DNA from 4 places in the Lentzea sp. NPDC003310 genome. Region 1 is predicted to be linked to each of the others. Evidence: riboswitches for the same ligand, from Rfam matches in the RefSeq annotation. Region 1 holds a riboswitch; each other region holds the start of a gene.
What was found. A riboswitch is a leader RNA that binds a small molecule or an ion and turns the genes downstream of it on or off. The one in region 1 is predicted to bind cobalamin.

Region 2: linked by a shared signal. The riboswitch ahead of ABZX02_RS32705 (ribonucleoside-diphosphate reductase subunit alpha) and the one ahead of ABZX02_RS41920 (putative cobaltochelatase) in region 1 are both predicted to bind cobalamin.
Region 3: linked by a shared signal. The riboswitch ahead of ABZX02_RS04620 (iron ABC transporter permease) and the one ahead of ABZX02_RS41920 (putative cobaltochelatase) in region 1 are both predicted to bind cobalamin.
Region 4: linked by a shared signal. The riboswitch ahead of cobN (cobaltochelatase subunit CobN) and the one ahead of ABZX02_RS41920 (putative cobaltochelatase) in region 1 are both predicted to bind cobalamin.

The regions. Positions count from the first base shown of each region.
Region 1 covers NZ_JBEXNC010000032.1:38,494-43,582, forward strand. The annotation lists gene ABZX02_RS41910 (cobyrinate a,c-diamide synthase) at 1-256, opposite strand, end outside; gene cobO (cob(I)yrinic acid a,c-diamide adenosyltransferase) at 267-881, opposite strand; gene ABZX02_RS41920 (putative cobaltochelatase) at 1,020-2,927, opposite strand; cobalamin riboswitch at 2,962-3,093, opposite strand; gene ABZX02_RS41925 (beta-eliminating lyase-related protein) at 3,122-4,084, opposite strand; gene ABZX02_RS41930 (hypothetical protein) at 4,104-5,089, opposite strand, start outside.
Region 2 covers NZ_JBEXNC010000018.1:10,927-16,015, reverse strand. The annotation lists gene ABZX02_RS32730 (hypothetical protein) at 1-201, opposite strand, end outside; gene ABZX02_RS32725 (DUF998 domain-containing protein) at 126-833, opposite strand; gene ABZX02_RS32720 (SDR family oxidoreductase) at 914-1,654, opposite strand; gene ABZX02_RS32715 (LysR family transcriptional regulator ArgP) at 1,672-2,529, opposite strand; gene ABZX02_RS32710 (LysE family transporter) at 2,629-3,177, shown strand; cobalamin riboswitch at 3,375-3,577, shown strand; gene ABZX02_RS32705 (ribonucleoside-diphosphate reductase subunit alpha) at 3,685-5,089, shown strand, end outside.
Region 3 covers NZ_JBEXNC010000002.1:430,247-435,335, reverse strand. The annotation lists gene ABZX02_RS04630 (ABC transporter substrate-binding protein) at 1-707, opposite strand, end outside; gene ABZX02_RS04625 (ABC transporter ATP-binding protein) at 704-1,444, opposite strand; gene ABZX02_RS04620 (iron ABC transporter permease) at 1,444-2,466, opposite strand; cobalamin riboswitch at 2,499-2,637, opposite strand; gene ABZX02_RS04615 (YciI family protein) at 2,727-3,146, shown strand; gene ABZX02_RS04610 (3-isopropylmalate dehydrogenase) at 3,213-4,250, opposite strand; gene ABZX02_RS04605 (S8 family serine peptidase) at 4,529-5,089, opposite strand, start outside.
Region 4 covers NZ_JBEXNC010000013.1:262,061-267,149, reverse strand. The annotation lists gene cobN (cobaltochelatase subunit CobN) at 1-2,405, opposite strand, end outside; cobalamin riboswitch at 2,441-2,572, opposite strand; gene ABZX02_RS27555 (hypothetical protein) at 2,581-3,576, shown strand; gene ABZX02_RS27550 (precorrin-8X methylmutase) at 3,573-4,193, shown strand; gene ABZX02_RS27545 (precorrin-2 C(20)-methyltransferase) at 4,193-5,089, shown strand, end outside.

The DNA of each region.
Region 1 (5,089 bases):
CGACCACGGCGAGGTCGCAGCCCTTGGCCCCGTGCGCGAAGAGACCCGGGATGCGGTTCTCGCCGACCATGACCGGGTCGAGGTTGCGGCCCGGCCTGCCGGTCGCGAGCGAGTGGTAGCCGGGGTCGATGTAGTCGGGGCCGACCTTGAACGGCGCGACCCGCGACCCGGCCTGGCGCAGCGCGGCCATCAGGCCGGTCGCGACGGTGGTCTTGCCGCTGCCCGAGGCCGGGGCGGCGACGACGAGCCTGTTCACCACGGCGTGCTCACCACTCGATCCCCCGCTGACCCTTCTGGCCCGCGTCCATCGGGTGCTTGACCTTGGTCATCTCCACCACGAGGTCGGCGGCGTCGACCAGCTTCTGCGGCGCGTACCGGCCGGTGATCACGACGTGCTGGTGGCCGGGGCGGTTCGTGAGCGTCTCGACGACCTCGTCCACGTCGATCCAGCCCCAGTGCAGCGGGTACGTGAACTCGTCGAGCACGTAGAGGCCGTGGCGTTCGGAGCCGATCCGGCGCGCGATCTCCGCCCAGCCCTCGCGCGCGGCCTCGGCGTGGTCGTCCTCGGTGCCCTGCTTGCGGGTCCAGGACCAGCCCTCGCCCATCTTGTGCCACTCGACGGCGCCGCCCTCGCCGGTCTCGTCGTGCAGCCGGCCGAGCGCCTTGAACGCGGACTCCTCGCCCACCTTCCACTTGGCGGACTTCACGAACTGGAACACGCCGATGTCCCAGCCCTGGTTCCAGCCGCGCAGCGCGAGGCCGAACGCCGACGTCGACTTCCCCTTCATCTCACCGGTGTGCAGCATCAGCAGCGGCCGGTTGCGGCGCTGGCGGGTGGTCAGGCCGTCCTTGGGGACCTCGGTGGGTTGTCCTTGAGGCACTTGGGTCTCCTTCCTTGTTGGTCGCTGCTCCGCAGACTCCGGTGAGTTCGCCGGGGAGCTGGTCGTCCGGCCGCCGCTTCGCCGTGATTGGGCTTCGCCGAATCCCGACGAAGGGGCGACCGGACGACCAGCGCGAACTCACGCAGCCCGGACGACGCCGGCGAGGTGGTCGGCGGACAGCTGGTCGAGCCGGACGCACGTGCCCTGCAGCGCGTCGGCGACCTTCTGCGCGAGTCCGAGGCGGACGTGGCCCTGTTCGCAGTCGACGACCACGACGGCGGTCTGCTCCAGCAGTCCCGCGGCCTTCAGCGCGTCCTTGGTCGGGTCGCCGCCCAGGCCGGACGACGTCGCGCGGCCGTCCGTGAGCAGCACGACGAGCGGGCGCTTGCGCGGGTCGCGAAGGCGTTCGATCTCCAGGACCCGGTGGGCCTTCAGCAGTCCGTCGGCGAGCGGGGTGCGGCCGCCGGTGCGCATCTTCTTCAGGCGCGTGGCCGCCGCGTCGACGGACGTCGTCGGAGGCAGCGCGACCTCGGCCTGGGTACCGCGGAACGTGACCACGCCGACCTTGTCGCGGCGCTGGTAGGCGTCGCGCAGCAACGAGATCACCGCGCCGCTGACGGCCGACATCCGCTTCTGCGCGGCCATCGAGCCGGACGCGTCGACGACGAACAGGACGAGGTTCGACTCCTTGCCCTCCCGCACGGCCTTGCGCAGGTCGGCGGCGGTCAGCAGCAGACCGGGACCGCTGCGGCCGCGCGCGGCCTGGTGCGGCGCGGCGGTCGCGAGCGTGTCGACCAGGTGCAGCCCGCTGCCGTCCACAGTGGACGAACGGACGATCCGGCCGATGCGGGCACGGGCCCGGGAACGCTTGCCGGGCGCGCCTTCGCCGACTCCGGGCACCTCCAGCAGCCGCGCCTTGAACGCGGGCGCGGGCTCCGGTGCCGGACGGTCCTGGGGCGCGTTCCCGTTGCCTTTCGGACCGTCCTGCGGCTCGGGCAGCTCACCCCCGCTGGGACCGTCGTCGTCCGGGCCGTCGTCACCGGGGTCCTCGGCGTGCTCGGCCGCCTGCTTCATCGCGTCCTCGAGCTGCTGCTCCTCGATGCCGGGCTCGTCGAACGGGTCACGCCGGCGCCGGTGCGGCAGCGCGAGCCGGACGGCCGTCTCGACGTCGGTCTCCTCGACCTCGGAGGCCCCGCGCCACGCCGCGTGGGCCGTGGCGGCACGGGCGACGACGAGGTCCGCGCGCATGCCGTCGACCTCGAAAGCCGCGCACACGGCGGCGATCCGGCGCAGCTCACCGTCCGGGAGGGACACCCCGGCCAGCCGGGCGCGCGCGTCGGTGATCTGCTGCTTGAGCTCGGCGTCCTGCCCGGCCCACCGCGCGGCGAACGCCACGGGGTCCGCCTCGTAGGCGAGCCGGCGCCGGATGACCTCGGTGCGCACGGCCACGTCCCGCGCCGCCTTCACCGCCACGGTCAGCCCGAACCGGTCGAGCAGCTGCGGCCGCAGCTCGCCCTCCTCCGGGTTCATGGTGCCGACCAGCAGGAACTGCGACGGGTGCGACACCGAGACGCCCTCGCGCTCGACGTGCGCCCGCCCCATCGCGGCGGCGTCAAGCAGCAGGTCGACCAGGTGGTCGTGCAGCAGGTTGACCTCGTCGACGTAGAGCACGCCCCGGTGCGCCGCGGCCAGCAGGCCGGGCTGGAACGCGCGCTTGCCCTCGGTCAGCGCCTTCTCGAGGTCGAGCGACCCGACGAGCCGGTCCTCGGTGGCGCCGACGGGCAGTTCGACGAGCCGGGCCGGCCTGCGCTCGACGCCGTCGTGCGGCGCGTCGGGGCAGTCCGTCGTGCCGGGCACGCAGCCGAACCGGCAGCCCTGCGAGACGTCCAGCTCGGGCAGCAGCGCGGCGAGGGCGCGCACGATCGTCGACTTCGCGGTCCCCTTCTCGCCGCGGACGAGCACACCGCCGATGCCGGGGTGCACCGCGTTCAGCAGCAGGGCGAGCCGGAGGTCGTCGTGTCCGACGACAGCCGAAAAGGGGTACATGCAGCGAAGTCCTTCCTCGGGTGTCCACGCCCGCGGTCAGGTGGAAGAGGGGGACGAGTTCCTGACTCCCGGCACGGGCCGGTCACAGTCGCGGGACGGCGCCGGAGTCTCACCGGCTTCCTCGCACTCCCCTCACAGCCCCGGCATCGTCGCATTTCGCACGGCCGGGTCCAACAGCCAGGTGAGCGACGTCGCTAGATCAGGCCCCGGAACTCGGCCCACGCCTCCCGCACCTCGTCCGCCGTCCACTCCAGCGCGGGCTCCGCCACGGTCACCTCGGTCTTGGCGAGCGGCCCGTCCTGCCAGAACCCGCCGAGGAACGCCCCGCTCAGCTCCTTGAGCCGAGCCGGGTCACCCGGCAGGTGCAGCGCGAACTGGTGGGTGTGCGGCTCGGGCAGATCCATCGCCGCGGTCACGACCTTGGCGTGCTCGACGTACAACCCCAGCCGCGGCAGCACGGTGTCGAGGCCGTGCAACGCCGACAGCGCCGCGGGCCACTGCTGGAACAGCATGCCGCCATACCGGTGCCGCCACACCCGTGCCTGGTCGACGAAGTCCTGGGTGCCGGCCAGCGCCGCGCCCGAGATGCCCTCCAGCGACTTGTAGAACGACACGTAGACCGAGTCGAAGAGGCCCGCGATCTCGGGCAGCGGCTTGCCGAGGCCGTACGTGCTCTCCCACAGCCGCGCGCCGTCGAGGTGCACGACCGCGTCCCGTTCGCGGGCTAGATCGACCCACGACACGAGCTCGTCCCAGGCCGGCAGCACGAACCCGGCCTCGCGGTCGGGCACCTCCAGCAGCAGCGTCCCGTACGGCTCGGGGCAGGATCCGATGTCCGCGTTGCGCACCTTGATCGGGCGCAGGCCGGAGAGCGCGGTCAGCGCGTCGTCCTCGTGGTGCAGCGGGTGGGCCTGCGGGTGCATCGCGACGATCGGGTTGTTCGTGCGGTCCGCCCAGCACTTCAAAGCGATCTGCTGCGCCATGGTGCCGGTCGGCACGAACAACGCGGCCTCGGTGCCGAGCAGCTGCGCGACCCGCGTCTCCAGCGCGCCCACCGGGCCGCCGTCGCCGTAGCGGTCGGGGTCGACGTCCGGCACGGGGCCGAGCGTCTCCAGCAGCGTCTTCTTGCGGACTCCCGAGAGCTGTCGGTTCAACACTCCCGCATCCAACCTCAGGTCAGCGGCTGACGGCCACCGACTTCGGCGCGCGGAACGACAGCAGGTTCAGCCACTCCGGGTCCGGACCGACCAGGTGCAGCGACGGTTCCTCCGAGGCGACGGTGCGCAACGTCACGGCCGCCTCCAGCCGGGCCAGACCGGCGCCGAGGCAGAAGTGGCGGCCGTACCCGAACGCGAGGTGGCGCGGATCGGTCTCCTTGCCGCTCAACAACAACACGAGCTCCGCGCCGGCCGGCACGCGCACGCCCGACAGCACGACCTCACGCGCGGTCAGCCGCCGCCACGTCACCACGGGCGTGTCGGTCCGCAGCACGTCCTCGACGAACGACTCGGCCACGCCGGGCTCGGGCAGCCGCGCCCACAACGAGCGGTCCTGCAACGCGCGGCGCAACGCCGTGGACAGCAGCTGGGTCGTCGTCTCCTGGCCCGCGATCAGCAGGAAGTAGCAGAGGCCCGCGGAGTCCTCGGCGGACACGCCGGCGTCGGCCAGCGCGCAGAACAGCTCGCCGTCGCGGGCGTGGTAGCGCTTGATCAACCACTGGTGGAAGTCGCCGACGTCGTCGACGAGCTCCAGCTGCCGTTCCCGCGACAGGTCGCCCCAGAAGAACTCCAGCGAGCCGGCGCTCCACCGCTTCAACGTCGGGATGTCGACGTTCTCCAGCCCGAGCAGTTCCACCAGGACGATCGCCGGCAGGTCCCACGCCAGGTCCCGCACGAGATCCGTGCCACCCAGCCGTTCCGAAACCAGCGACCGGATGCGAGGCTCCGCAGCGGCGACGCGGGCGGGCGTGAAGAACGACGCGACGAGCCGCCGCAGGCCGGCGTGCGACGAGGACCCGTTGTTCGCGAGCGTCGGCGGCAGCGAGAAGCGGGCGCGCACCAGCGACCGCAGCGCGGCCGGCGCGACCGGGGTCACGGCGGTCAACGCGTTGTCGGGCAGGTAGGTGACCGGATCGGCCAGCACGGCGCGCACGTCGTCGTGGT
Region 2 (5,089 bases), on a different contig from region 1:
CAGCCCGCACGGGGAGGCGATCTGCACCCACTCGTGCATCTTGTCGAGCACTTCCCGGACGATGATCACGACCTGCGTGCGGTCGTCCTCGTCCTCTTCGACGTCCCCGAACGTGAAGAGGATCCTCAGCTCCTCGTCCTCGTCGTGGATGACGTCGTACTCGGCGCGGACGTAATCCGCGAGGTCTCCCCAACTCGCCATGGCGCAACCCTACTGGCCGCGATGGCCCACAGCCCGACGACGAGCACGGCGAGCACCTCGGCCGCGAGCAAGATCCTCTCGATGTACCCCAACGGGAACACGCGCCACCACCGAACGTCCGAGACCATGCTTAGCGCAATGGCGTAGAGCAGCGGCATGAATGCGACAACGCTCAACAAACCGGACACCATCGTCCACCGCGCGTGTCGCCCCCACACGTGGTGCCTCAGCCACGGCCGGGCGAGCGCGATGATCGCGATCGGCAGGCTCACGAACGCGACCATGCTGCCGAACCGGTGGATGCTGCCGCTGAGCTCGTTGGTGCCCATCGCCCAGTTCGTCTTGGGGAAGATCACCACGAGGACCAGGCCGAACGACCACAGGGCCAGCGCCACCGCGCCGACCGACCGCCACCGCGCCACGCCCTTGTGGACCAGCACGCCGAGGATCGCGAGCGACCCGGCCGCGAGCAGCACGACGGCCACGTCGAAGACCGGCCGGTAGTCCCCCAGCGCGTACTCGCTGATCGTGCGGCGCAACGGCCCGACGGTCAGGTCCAACGTCCCGACCAGGGCGATCGTGACGACGACGGCGAGCGAACCGCCGGCGGCGGCGAGGCGAGGTATCAGCACATAACGGACAACGCCCTGGTCGGCGGCAGGGGTTCCGCGATTCAGGAACCCGACAGGTTCGGCCCAGGAAGTCGACAGCCTCAGCTCAGGATCGCGCCGCACGTGATGTTCACCTGGGTTCCCGTCAGGGTGCGGCCCCAGTCCGAGGCCGCGAACACGGCGGCCCGGCCCACGTCGTCGAGGGTCGCCGCCCTGCCGAGCGCGGTCTGCCCGACGATGTCGGGTTCGACCTGGTCGCGGAACTCCCCCGGGATCGACTCGGGGATGCCGCCGGTCTGCAGCGTCACCGCGCGGACGCCGTGCGGCCCGAGCTCGGCGGCGAGCTGCCGGCGCATCGCCTCGACCGCGTCGAACGCCGTGACCAGGCCGCCGAGCTGCCAGCGCCGGTGCACCTGGCCGTCGCTCGTGCCGCCGAAGAACAGGATCACGCCGTCCTTCTGCCGGATCATGTGCCGGGCGGCGGCGCGGGCGGTGAGGAACTTCGAGCGGACGTTCGTGACGACCGGGCTCAGGTAGTCGTCGACGCTCATCTCGTGCAGCGCCGTGCCCTGGACGTCGTTGTCGGAGATGACGTTGACCGAGATGTCGATGCGGTCGAGCGTGGCCGCGTGCTCGTCCACGCCGCGTTCGTCCAGGGCGTCGACCACGGCGTAGCGGACGCCCAGCTCCTCGGCCTTGGCCTTGAGCGGCGCCTCGGTGCGCGCGGCCAGGTGGACCTCGGCGCCCGCCGCGCTGAACGCCTTCGCGATGGCACCGCCGATCGTGCCCGCGCCGTAGATGACTGCGATCTTCCCGTCGAGGTTCATCGGTTCGCCGGTCATGCCAGGCAGGCTAACCGCTAGCGCAACGCCTCGCTCGCTTCCGCCGCCACCGCCTCCGCGACGGCCGTCAGCGCCGGCGAGTCGAGCTTCCACTGCTGCCAGTACAGCGGCACGGAGATGGTGCGGCCCGGCGCGAGGTCGACCAGGCCCTCCTGGAGCTGTTGCGGCGGCACCATTCCCCACCCGAGGCCCGCCACGATCGCCCGCACGTACACCTCCGACGACGGCACGTAGTGGCGGTGCTCCGACGCGCCCCGCCCGCGCGTCAGCGTGCGCACGAACCGGTCCTGCAGGTCGTCGTTGCGGTCGAACACGACGACGGGCGCGTCCGGCAGCCACGACTTGAGCGGGCCTCGCGCATGTCGCTCCACAAAGGACGCGGGAGCCATTGCGGCGTAACGGATCTCGCCGAGCTTGCTCACCGAGCAGCCCGCCACCGGCTCGCGCGAGGACGTCACCGCGGCCATCACCAGGCCCTGCCGCAGCAACGCCGTCGTGTGGTCCTGGTCCTCGCGGTGCAGGTCGAACGAGATCCGCAGCTCCGGCGAGACCCGTTGCAGGGCGGGCAGGAACCACGTGGCGAGCGAGTCGGCGTTGACCGCGATCGGGACCCGCACCACGGCGTCCTCGCCCAGGGCCGCGTCGAGGTCCTGGTCCAGCGCGAGCAGTTGCCGACCATAGCGGACCAGCACCTCGCCGGACGGCGTAAGCCGAACCGGCCGGGCGCGCACCAGCAGCACGCGCCCGGTTCGCTGTTCGAGCGCCTTGATGCGTTGCGAGACAGCGGAAGGGGTGACGTGCAGCGCCGTCGCGGCGGCATCGAACGTGCCCGCGTCGACGACCGCGAGCAGCGTCCGCACCAGGTCCAGGTCCATCACGAGCGCTAATGCTACGTAAGAATCTTTAGCTGGTCTCATCAAGACGGCGTCAATACCGTGGGCCGGGTGACTGACCTGCTGCTCGGCTTCGGCACCATGATGACCCTGATAGTCGCGATCGGCGCGCAGAACGCTTTCGTGCTGCGCCAAGGACTTCGACGCCAGGCGGTCGCCAAGGTCGTCGCCGTGTGCGCGCTGTCGGACGCGATCCTGGTCGCCGTCGGCATCGCCGGGTTCGGAGCACTCGTCCGCGCGGTCCCGCAGGCGATCACGATCGCCGCCGTCGTGGGCGGGATCTTCCTGCTGGGGTACGGGTTCCTGGCCGCGCGCCGCGCGCTGCGGCCGTCCGCGCTGCACACCGGCTCCGAGCCCAGCGGCCGGCCCGTGCTGACCGCGCTCGCGCTCACGTGGCTCAACCCGCACGTCTACCTCGACACGGTGCTGCTGCTCGGGTCGATCGCGGCCGGTCGCTGGCTCTTCGGGATCGGCGCGGTGACGGCGAGCATCACCTGGTTCGTCGCCCTCGGCTTCGGCGCGCGGCTGCTCAGCCCGCTGTTCGCGAAGCCACGCTCGTGGCGCGTCCTCGACGGCCTGATCGCCGCCGTGATGATCACTCTCGGGGTGACCCTGATCGCCGGCTGGTGATCATCACGAGCACCGCCGCGACGGCCAGGGCGCCACACGTCACGGGCGCCGCCGTCCCGACGAAAAGGGACGCCGAAGCGAGCCCCGCGCTGACCAGTGCACCGAAGACGACCCGAGGCCGAAGATCACCCACGTTTCCGACCCTAACCCACGACACGCGCATGTTGGGTGGTGATCCAGACCCCACCACCACATGTAGTATCTGCCGCGCTGGTGGTTCACCGACCCGTTCGGTGAGGCAAGAGGGAACCCGGTGCGAACCCGGGACTGCCCCGCAGCGGTGAGTGGGAACGAAAGCCGTCAACCAAGCACTGGGTCAGCCGACCTGGGAAGCGACGGCCGGTAGGCGTTGGAAGTGCGCCCACGAGTCCGAAGACCTGCCACTGGTGTGCGCGCAAGCCTGCGCGCACGACACGGTGCCCCGAGGGAGGGCGGCTGTGTGCACCGGTGGCGTCGGCCGCCGGCGCGCGCACGCGTTCACCCTCGGCCTGCTCGCGAGGAGAGAGCGTGCCCGACCGCCTTTCAGTGGTCATCGACGAAGCCTGCGCCGACCTGCCCACCGCGTCGGCCGAGGCGGTTCTGGCCGAGACCAAGCGCAACCTCTACCACGGCATCACCGACGACGAGCTCGCGCTCGCGCCGATCATGGCCGCCCGCACGATGGTCGAGCACGACCCGGCCTACTCCTACGTCAGCGCCCGGTTGCTGCTGGACAAGCTGCGTGCCGAGGCCTGCGGAGAACCCCTGTCGCACGCCGAGATGACCGAGCGCTACCCGGCGTACTTCGCGTCGTTCGTGCGTTCCGGCATCGAGTTCGGCCAGCTCGACCCGCGCCTGGAGTCGTTCGACCTGGCCCGCCTGGGCGACGCCCTGAACGCGTCACGGGACCTGAACTTCCAGTTCCTGGGCATGCAGACCCTGTACGACCGCTACTTCCTGCACCACGACGGCCGCCGCTACGAGCTGCCGCAGGCGTTCTTCATGCGCGTCGCCATTGGCCTCGCGCTGGAGGAGGACGACCGCGACGCCCGCGCCATCGAGTTCTACGAGCTGCTGTCGTCGTTCGACTTCATGTGCTCGACCCCGACGTTGTTCAACTCGGGCACCACGCGCCCGCAGCTCTCGTCGTGCTTCCTGACCACCGTCGATGACGACCTCGCGGGGATCTTCCACGGCATCAGCAACAACGCGCTGCTGTCGAAGTTCGCGGGTGGGCTCGGCAACGACTGGACACCCGTGCGCGGGATCGGCGCGCACATCAAGGGGACGAACGGCAAGTCGCAGGGCGTGGTGCCGTTCTTGAAGATCGCGAACGACACGGCGGTGGCCGTGAACCAGGGAGGAAAACGCAAGGGCGCGGTCTGCGCGTACCTCGAGACCTGGCACATCGACGTCGAGGAGTTCCTCGACCTGCGCAAGAACACCGGCGACGAACGCCGCCGCACCCACGACATGAACACCGCGAACTGGGTCCCGGACGAGTTCCTCCGCCGCGTCCGCGCCAACGGCCAGTGGACGCTCTTCTCCCCCGACGAGGTCCCGGACCTGCATGACGCGTTCGGCACCGAGTTCGCCGACAAGTACCGCGCCTACGAGCAGAAGGCGGACAACGGCGAGATCAAGGTCTTCCGCCGGTTGCCGGCCGTCGACCTGTGGCGGCGCATGCTGACCATGCTGTTCGAGACCGGTCACCCGTGGATCACGTTCAAGGACCCGTGCAACCTGCGGTCGCCACAGCAGCACAGCGGTGTCGTGCACTCCTCGAACCTGTGCACCGAGATCACCCTGAACACCGCGGTCGACGAGGTCGCGGTCTGCAACCTCGGCAGCGTCAACCTCGCGCAGCACGTCACGGACCAGGGCATCGACCACGCGCGGCTCGCGAAGACCGTTCGCACGGCGGTGCGGATGC
Region 3 (5,089 bases), on a different contig from region 1:
TTGTCCCCGCCCGCCTTCGAGATGACGTCCTGCGGCGCGGCGTTCTTCCCGGACGTGAACGGCTGGTCCTGCCCGCTGTCGTACAGGAACACCTTCGGCCGGGGCTTGCCCTCCATCAGCTTCGCGGCGCGGGCGATCTGCTCCTGGTACCCCTTGATGAGCTCCTCGGCCTTGGCCTCGACGCGGAAGATCTTCCCGAGGTTGCGCAGGTCCGTGTACAGCGCCTCCAGCGCCGGCATGATGCCGCGCTGCTTGCCCACACCGTTGCGGCACGCCTCGGTCAGCAGGTAGCTGCCGATGCCGAGCTCCTTCAACGCGTCCGGGGTGAAGCCCGTGCTCTCGCTGAAGCCGTAGTTCCAGCCCGCGAACACCAGGTCGGCGTTGGCGCCCTGCACGACCTCCTTGGAGATCTTGTCGGCCAGGTGCTTGCCGCTCTCGAAGTCGGCCTTCCACGGGGAGGTCTGCACGTCGACGGTCTTGAGGCCGTTCACCACGTACCCCGCCATGCGGTCCTTGAGGCCCAGCGCGAACATCATCTCGGTGATGCCGGTGTCGTTGGTGACCACTTTGGACGGCACGCGGTCGAACGTGACCTGCTGACCGCAGTTCGTGACGGTCACCGGGTCGGTGGCGGAGGTGTCCTGGGCCACCGTGGCGCCGCAGCCGGAGACGAGCAGCAGGGCGGCTGTGACGAGTGCGGTTCTCAAGGGGTGACCTCCTGGTCGAACAGGAGCTGGGGAACTCCCGTGGTCGGGTGCCGCACGACGTGCGCGGTGACGTGGAAAACCTTGGCGACCAGCTCGGGGACGAGGACCTCCGACGGTGTGCCGGAGGCGACCAGCCGCCCCTCGTCGAGCACGTGCAGGCGGTCGCAGTAGGACGCGGCGAGGTTCAGGTCGTGCAGGACGGTGAGCACCGTGACGCCCAGGTCGCGCGCGAGAGCCAGCACCTCCAGCTGGTGCCGGATGTCGAGGTGGTTGGTGGGCTCGTCCAGCACGAGCACGCGGGGTTCCTGGGCGATCGCGCGGGCGATGAGCACGCGCTGGCGTTCACCGCCCGAAAGGCTCAGGAAGCTGCGCGGAGCGAGGTGCGCGACGTCCACTGTGTCCAGTGCGTCGGTCACCACGCGGCGGTCGCGGACGGAGTCGCGTTCGTGCGGCAGGCGGCCCATCTCCACCACCTCGGCGACGGTGAAGTCGAACTCGACCTGGGACTCCTGCGACAGGGCCGCGAGGTCGCGGGCGACGTGCTGTCGCTTGTGGACGGCGACGCCGTCGAGCAGCACGGCGCCCACGTCCGGTTTCAGGGCGCGGTAGACGCAGCGCAACGTCGTGGACTTACCGCTGCCGTTCGGGCCGACGATCCCGACGACCTCGTCCTCGGCGTGCAGCGTGATGTCCGTGATGATGCCGCGGACGGTGACCTGCTCGATGTCGACGCGCATCAACGTCCTCCGAACACGTAGCTCTTGCGGCGCATGAGGAAGATGAAGCACGGCACGCCGATCGCGGCCGTGATGACGCCGAGCGGGAGCTCCTCGGGTGCCGCGAGCATCCGCGCGGCCACGTCGACCCACACCATGAACGACGCCCCGGCCAGGGGCGCGAGCGGGAGGACCTTGCGGTGGTCCGCGCCCACGACCATGCGGGTGAGGTGGGGCAGCATCAGCCCGACGAAGCCCACCGCGCCGCTGACGGCCACGAGCACGCCGGTGATGCCGGCGGTCACGACGAAGAGGTGCGTGCGGAACCGGTTGACGGGCACGCCGAGCGTCGTCGCGGTCTCGTCGCCCATCGCCAGCGCGTTCAGCTGCCGGGCTCTGGTCATCAGGTAGGCGATGCCCAGCACCGTCACGGCGGCGGCGATCGGCAGTGCCGTCCACGTCGCGCCACCGAGGCTGCCGAGTAGCCAGAACATGGCCGCCCGCGCCGCCTCCCCGTGCGGCGCCTGGAACACCAGCAGCATCGCCACGGCGGAGAACCCGTACGCCAGCGCGGTCCCGGTCAGCACCAGCCGCAGCGGTGTGAGCCCTCGGCTCGTGCGCGCGGTGATGTAGACCAGGGCCGTGGCGCCGAGTCCGGTGGCGAACGCGCCGACCGACAGCGCGTAGACCCCGAGGCCGGACAGGATCCCCATCGTCGCCACGGCCGTCGCGCCGACGCTCGCGCCCGAGGAGATGCCGAGCACGTACGGGTCGGCGAGCGCGTTGCGAACCATCGCCTGGATCGCGACGCCGACCGCGCTCAGTCCCGCGCCCACGACGGCGGCGAGCAGGACGCGGGGCAGCCGGATGTCCCAGACGATGTGGTACTGCCCGGCGAGGTGGGCGGGGACGGTGCCGCCGGTCAGCGCCTCCCACAGCAGCTCGGTGGTGACACCGAACGGCACGGAGACGGGGCCGAGCGCCACGCCGGCCACGATGCTGACGACGAGCACGCCCACGAGCGCGCTGATCTTGGAGATCACTTGGTCCTTCCCGCAGTCCACGGCGGAATCGGAGTTCCTGGGGCATCGCACGCGGGTGTTCGGGCTCGTCCCCCGGCTCGGGGGACCTACCGTTGCGGGTCAGCGCCGGACTCAGACCGGTCTTCCCCCACGCACGACTTCAGTGACCCTACCTGCGAAAACAGAAAGTTCGGAAATTTCTCGGGTGTGATGTCGATCCGGCACCGCGCCCGTTCGACCTGTGGACGACACCGAACGAGAGACATCCAGGGAGACACACCGTGAAGTACATGCTGATCATGCGCGCCACCGACGAGGCCTTCGCCAACATGGGCGAGTTCGACTTCGACAAGATGCTGGAGGAGGTCGGCGCGTACAACGAGGAGCTGATCCGCGCCGGCGTGCTGCTCGCCGCGGAGGGGCTCTCCGACACCTCCGAGGGCGTCGTCGTCGACTACTCGCAGGAGCCGCCGGTCGTCACGGACGGCCCGTACGGCGAGACCAAGGAGCTGTTCAACGGCTTCTACCTGCTCAACGTGTCCTCGATCCAGGAGGCGGTCGAGTGGGCGAAGCGGATGCCGATGACCGGCCCCGGCTTCAAGACCGAGATCCGGCGCGTGCCGACCATCGACGAGTTCCCGCAGGACAACGAGTGGATCCAGAAGGAGCGCGCGTGGCGTGAGGCCAACGGCCAGCTCTGACGCACCTCCGGAAACACCAAGGCCCCGGTCGACTCGACCGGGGCCTTAGTACGTGCCTTGGAGAACTCAGCCCGTGCGCACGTTCGACGACACGAGCGCCGCGAGCCGGTCACCGATCGCGTAGGTCGCGCCCGGCGACTGGTGGTCGCGCGTCGCCAGGTCGAACGCCACGGAGGCCTCGATCCGGCGCGACGCCTCGTGCTCGCCCAGGTGGTCGAGCAGCAGCGCCACCGACAGCACGGCGGCCGTCGGGTCGGCGATGCCCTGGCCCGCGATGTCGGGTGCCGACCCGTGGACCGGCTCGAACATCGACGGGTTGCGGCGCGTGACGTCCATGTTCCCGGACGCGGCCAGGCCGATGCCGCCCGTGACGGCGGCGGCGAGGTCGGTCAGGATGTCGCCGAACAGGTTGTCCGTGACGATCACGTCGTAGCGGCCCGGGTCGGTGACCATGTGGATGGTCGCCGCGTCCACGTGCTGGTAGGCCACGGTGACGTCCGGGTGCTGCAGCGAGACCTCCTCCACCACGCGCGACCACAACGAGCCGGCGTGCGTGAGGACGTTCGTCTTGTGCACCAGCGTCAGGTGCCGGCGCTGGCGGTTCGAGGCACGCGCGAAGGCGTCCCTGACCACGCGCTCGACGCCGAACGAGGTGTTCAGCGAGACCTCGGTGGCGATCTCGTGCGGCGTGTCCTTGCGGAGCAGGCCGCCGTTGCCCGCGTACGGGCCCTCGGTGCCCTCGCGCACCACCACCATGTCGATCTCCGGCGGGTCCGCGAGCGGGCTGCGGACACCGGGGTAGAGACGAGCAGGGCGGAGGTTCACGTGGTGGTCGAGTTCGAAGCGCAGCCTGAGCAACAGGCCCCGCTCCAGGATTCCGCTCGGCACCGACGGGTCGCCGACCGCGCCGAGCAGGATCGCGTCGTGCTGGCGAAGCTCCCCCAGCACCGACTCGGGCAACAACTCTCCCGTGGCGTGCCAGCGCGCCGCGCCGAGGTCGTAGCGAGTGATCTCGGCCGCCGGAACGACCTCACCGAGGACCTTCAGGGCCTCAGCGATGACCTCGGGCCCGATCCCGTCTCCTGGGATCACTGCGAGCCGCATCCACACACCTCCCAGGTGTCAGTCCCCAATTGGTGGGACTATTTTCCTCACGCGAAAGGCTACCGGCATCGCGGCCGTCCGCCGCATGCCGGACACCCCATCGGGGTGTTATCTCCCGTACTGCGGGACACCCACACGGCCCATACCAAACTTTCGAGTGTCACTCGACCGCAGGAACGGTGTCGCGTCAAGGGGTGACGGCAGGCAGTTCCGGGCCGTGACAGACCGAGAGGCCCGGTCCCCTGGCGGAGAACCGGGCCTCTCGTGAAACATCCGATCTAGTAGGCGCCCCGCCCACCGGACTTCACCAGGACGACCGACGCGCGGTCACCGTTGGCGTTGTGGTGGTTGAGCACCAGCAGGCCGTCGGACCTGTCGGCCTTCAGCGAGGCCTCGTCCTTGTTGACGACGAGCGCGGTGCCCGGCTTCGCGAGGTACGAGAGCGCCGCGTCGCCGCCGCCCTGCGCCCACAGACCCGGCTTGAGCGGGTCGAAGGACAGCTTGCGGTCGACCACGTCGATCAGCTTGTTCGCGTTGCCCGGCGCCGGGTAGTAGCCGGCGGTGCCGACCGTGTACGAGACGCGGGCCGTGTCCTTCGTCGCGTCGATGCCGAGAGCGCTCAGCAGCACCGGCAGGACGACGACGTTGGTGTCCTGGACGTTCGCGTCGACGTCGCCGAACAGGCCGTTCACGCCCTGGATGTCGACGGTCTCGCCCGTCTTCAGGTCCACGGTGGTCGCGACCAGCAGGTCGGTGTCGGTCAGGCGGGTCGCGTACACCTCGAAGTCCGCGGTGCCGTCACCGTTGGTGTCGATGTCGACGAACGGGATGGTGTTCTT
Region 4 (5,089 bases), on a different contig from region 1:
GGGTCGACCGAGTAGAAGTTGCGGCCGGTCGGCAGCACGTTCACCAGGCCGCGCAACGGGGAACCGGACGGGCCGGCCGGGATGTAGCCGCCGTCCAGCGCGTGCAGGACGTTCGTCATCTCGTCGGTGGTGCGCGCGAGCCTCGGCACGACCTCGACGGCCGCGAACTCCAGGATCTTCCGCACGTCCTCCGACTCGTGCAGACCCGCCGCGGCGGACCGGTCCCAGCCCGCGTCCTCCATCGCCTGGACGAGCGCGCGGGCCTCTTCCTCCACGGCGTCCACGTCTTCACGGCCCGTGGTCGTGAGCCCGAGCGCCTCGCGCAGACCGGGCAGCGCGGCGACCTGGCCGCCCCACATCTGCCGCGCCTGCAGCATGGCGAGCACGAGGTTGACGCGGACGGACCCGGTCGGCGCCTCGCCGAGGATGTGCAGGCCGTCGCGGATCTGGACGTCCTTGACCTCGCACAGCCAGCCGTCGACGTGCAGGATGAACTCGTCGAACTCCGCGTCGTGCGGCCGGTCCTCCATGCCGAGGTCGTGGTCGAGCTTCGCGGCCTTGATCAGCGTCCAGATCTGCGCGCGGATCGCCGGCACCTTGGCCGGGTCCATCGCGGAAATGTTCCCGTACTCGTCGAGCAGCTGCTCCAGGCGCGCGATGTCGCCGTAGCTGTCGGCGCGGGCCATCGGCGGCACGAGGTGGTCGACCAGCGTGGCGTGCGCGCGGCGCTTGGCCTGCGTGCCCTCGCCGGGGTCGTTGACGAGGAACGGGTAGATCAGCGGCAGGTCGCCGAGCGCCGCGTCCGTGCCGCAGGACGCCGACATGCCGACGGTCTTGCCGGGCAGCCACTCCAGGTTGCCGTGCTTGCCGACGTGCACGACGGCGTCGGCGCCGAAGTTCGACTCGATCCACCGGTACGCCGCGAGGTAGTGGTGCGACGGCGGCAGGTCCGGGTCGTGGTAGATCGCGATGGGGTTCTCGCCGAACCCGCGCGGCGGCTGGACGATCACCGCGACGTTGCCGGACCGCAGTGCGGCCAGCACGATCTCGCCGTCCTTCGACTTCGAGTGGTCGACGAACAACGAGCCGGGCGCCTCGCCCCAGTGCTCCTGCATCGACTCGCGGAAGTCGTCCGGCAGAGTCTCGTAGAACTCGCGGTAGTCGGCCGCGGCGATGCGGATCGGGTTGCTCTCGAACTGCTCCTGCGTGAGCCAGTCGGCGTCCTGGCCGCCGGCGGCGATCAGCGCGTGGATCAGCTTGTCGCCGTCGAGCTCGTCGACGCCGGGCAGCTCGTCGCCGATGTCGTACCCGTGCTCCCGCATGGCCTTGAGCAGCCGGACGGTCGACGCGGGCGTGTCGAGGCCGACCGCGTTGCCGATGCGCGAGTGCTTCGTCGGGTAGGCCGACAGCATCACGACGACCTTGCGGTCCTTGGTCGGGATGTGCCGCAACCGCCCGTGCCGCACCGCGATGCCCGCAACGCGCAGCGCCCGCTCGGGGTCGGCGACGTAGACGGTGAGCCCGTCCTCGTCGATCTCCTTGAAGGAGAACGGGACCGTGATGATCCGGCCGTCGAACTCGGGGATCGCGACCTGCGTCGCGGTGTCCAAAGGAGACAGACCGTCGTCGTTCTCATCCCACGTGTCGCGGCTCGACGTGAGGCACAACCCCTGCAGGATCGGTACGTCGAGCTCGGCGAGCGCCCCGACGTCCCACGCGTCGTCGTCGCCACCGGCGGACGCCTTGGCGGGGTTCGTCCCACCGGCCGCGAGCACCGTCACGACGAGCGCGTCGGCCTGGCGCAGCGTGTCGAGCAACTCGGGCTCGGCGGTGCGCAGCGAGGAGCAGAAGACCGGCAGTGCCTTGCCGCCCTTGGCCTCGATCGCGTCGCACAGGGCGTGGATGAACGCCGTGTTCCCGGCGACGTGGTGCGCGCGGTAGTAGAGCACCGCGACCGTGGGGCCCTCGGCGTCCGAGGCCTCGCGCTCCAGCACGCCCCACGTCGGCGTGGCCTGCGGTGCCGCGAAGCCGTGGCCGGTCAGCAGCACGGTGTCGGAGAGGAACTTGTGCAGCTCGGTGAGGTTCGCCGGCCCGCCGTGCGCGAGGTAGAGGTGCGCCTCCGCGCACACGCCGCCGGGCACCGTCGACAGCTCCATCAACGCCGCGTCCGGCTGCATCTCACCGCCGAGGACGACGACGGGGAGGCCGTGGGCGAGCAGCCAGTCGAGGCCCTCCTCCCACATCCGGCGGCCGCCGAGGATGCGCACGAGCACGAGGTCGACGCCCTCGACGAGCGCGGGCAGGTCCTCGACGGTGAGTCTCGCGGGGTTGCCGAGGCGGTACTCGGCACCGCTCGCACGCGCCGACAGCAGGTCGGTGTCGGAGGTCGACAGCAGCAGGATCACGCAGGGCTCCATCCCTCGTGGGGTCCTCGCCCCAGGTTGCGGGTCACGGCCGAAGCAGAGTTCCTGACTCCCAGCGGTGCTGGTCACAGTGGCGGGACCGCGCCGGATTCGCACCGGCTTCCTCCTGCGCTTCGTCGTTCGGGCTCACCCTAACCGGCGGGTTACAGTCCGACCTATGCGTAGTCACCCGGATGCCTGCCCCGGCGCCGTCGAGCTGCACCAGGCAGCCGACGGCGGGCTGGCGCGCATCCGGGTGCCCGGCGGCACTCTTTCCGCTGCTCAGTGGGACGTCGTGCGGGTCGCGGCCGCCGAGCTCGGAAACGGTTCAGTGGAACTGACTTCGCGGGCGAACCTCCAGATCAGGGGACTCGCGGACGGCGTGGAACTGGGCGCGCGGCTGGCCGCGGCGGGCCTGCTGCCGTCGGCCACGCACGAGCGGATGCGCAACATCATCGCGGCGCCGCTGGAGGACAACCAGGAGCTCGTCGACGAGATCGACGCGGCCCTGTGCGCGGACCCCCTGCTGGCCGCGCTGCCGGGCCGTTTCCTGCTCACGGTCGGGCACTCGGTGAGCGGCCTCGGCGGGGACTTCGGGCTGGTCAGCGACGCGGACGGCGGCTTCGTCCTGCTGCTCGCGGGCCGCGACACCGGCGTCCGCGTGACCGACCCGGTGGCCGCCGTCCTGTCCGCCGCCCGCCTCTTCCAGCGGCTGCGCGGCGCGGCCTGGCGCCTGTCCGAAGTGGACGACGGTGTGCGAAAGATCACCGCGCACTTCGGCGCCTCCGATGCCCCGCGCGTCACGCCCGCTGTGACCCCTGTCGCACCTTCACCGTTGACCCCGGGAGTTCCGCTCGGCCGCCTCGACGCCGCGCAGCTTCCCGGCGTCGCGCTCCGCCTCACGCCGTGGCGCAGCCTCGTGGTGCCCGCCGGTACCGACACGGCCGGCCTCATCACCGACCCGGCCTCGCCGTGGCACGGCGTGAGCGCCTGCACCGGACGCCCCGGCTGCGCGAAATCGCTGTCCGACGTACGAGCCGACGCACGGGCGTGGCTCGGCACCCCGCACACCCTCCCGGTGCACTGGTCGGGGTGTGCCCGCCGTTGCGGCCGCCCGGCAGGGGAAGTGATCGAGTTCGTCGCGACGGGCGACGGCTACGAGGAGATCCGTTGACGCAGTACATCAAGGACGGGGCTGAGATCTACCGCCAGTCCTTCGCCACCATCCGCGCGGAGTCGGACCTCACCGGGTTCCCCGACGACGTCGCGAAGGTCGTCGTCCGCATGATCCACGCGTGCGGCATGACCGACCTGCCGCAGGACGTCGCGTTCTCGGCGAACGTGGTCCGCGACGCCCGCGCGGCGTTGCGGGCCGGCGCGCCGATCCTGTGCGACGCCAACATGGTCGCGTCCGGCGTGACCCGCCGCCGCCTGCCCGCGGACAACGAGGTCCTCTGCTTCCTCCAGGACCCGCGCACGCCCGAGCTGGCGAAGACGATCGGCAACACGCGCAGCGCCGCCGCCCTGGAACTGCTCGCGGACCGGTTCGACGGTGCCGTGATCGCGATCGGCAACGCCCCCACCGCACTGTTCCACCTTCTTGACCTGATCGCCGCCGGTGCGCCGCGGCCCGCCGCGGTGCTGGGCATCCCGGTCGGGTTCATCGGGGCGGCGGAGTCCAAAGATGCTTTGGCCGCAACGGATCTGGAGCACCTGGTGGTGCGCGGCCGGCGCGGCGGCAGCGCCATGACGGCGGCGGCCATCAACGCGATCGCGAGCGAGGAAGAGTGATGACGGGCAAGCTCTACGGCGTCGGCGTGGGTCCCGGCGACCCCGAACTCGTGACGGTCAAGGCCGCACGGCTCATCCACGACGCCGACGTGGTCGCGTTCCACAGCGCCCGCCACGGCCGCAGCATCGCGAAGACCATCGCGGAGCCGTACTTCCGCACGCAGGACGACCCGAACCCGCAGATCGTCGAGCAGCTCGTCTACCCGGTCACCACCGAGGACACCGACGACTACCAGGGTGAGATCGACGCCTTCTACGAGGAGGCCGCCGCCAAGCTGGCCGCGCACCTCGACGCCGGCCGCGACGTCGTCGTGCTCGCGGCCGGGGACCCGTTCTTCTACGGCTCCTACATGCACATGCACAAGCGCCTCAAGGACCGCTACGAGTGGGAGGTCGTCCCCGGCGTCACGTCGGTGAGCGGCGCGTCGGCCGTTCTCGGCACTCCGCTCGTGGAACGCGACGAGGTCCTCACGATCCTGCCCGGCACGCTGCCTCCCGCGGAGCTCGCCGCCCGGATCGCCGACACCGACTGCGCCGCGATCCTCAAGCTGGGCCGCACGTTCGGCAACGTCCGCGAGGCGCTCGAGGCGTCCGGCCGGCTCGAGGGCGCCTGGTACGTCGAGCGCGCCACCGGCAAGCGCCAGAAGATGGCGCCGCTGGCCGACGTCGATCCCGAGTCGGTGCCGTACTTCTCGATCGCCGTGCTGCCGAGCCAGTCTCGGCCGCCGAAGCCCAAGGGTGAGGTCGTCGTCGTGGGCCTCGGTCCGGGCGACCGCGCCTGGCTCACCCCGGAAGCCCGTCAGGAGCTGGAGGCCGCCGACGAGCTGGTCGGCTACAGCACCTACCTGAACCGCGTCCCGCAGCGGCCCGGCCAGCAGCGGCACCTGTCGCACAAC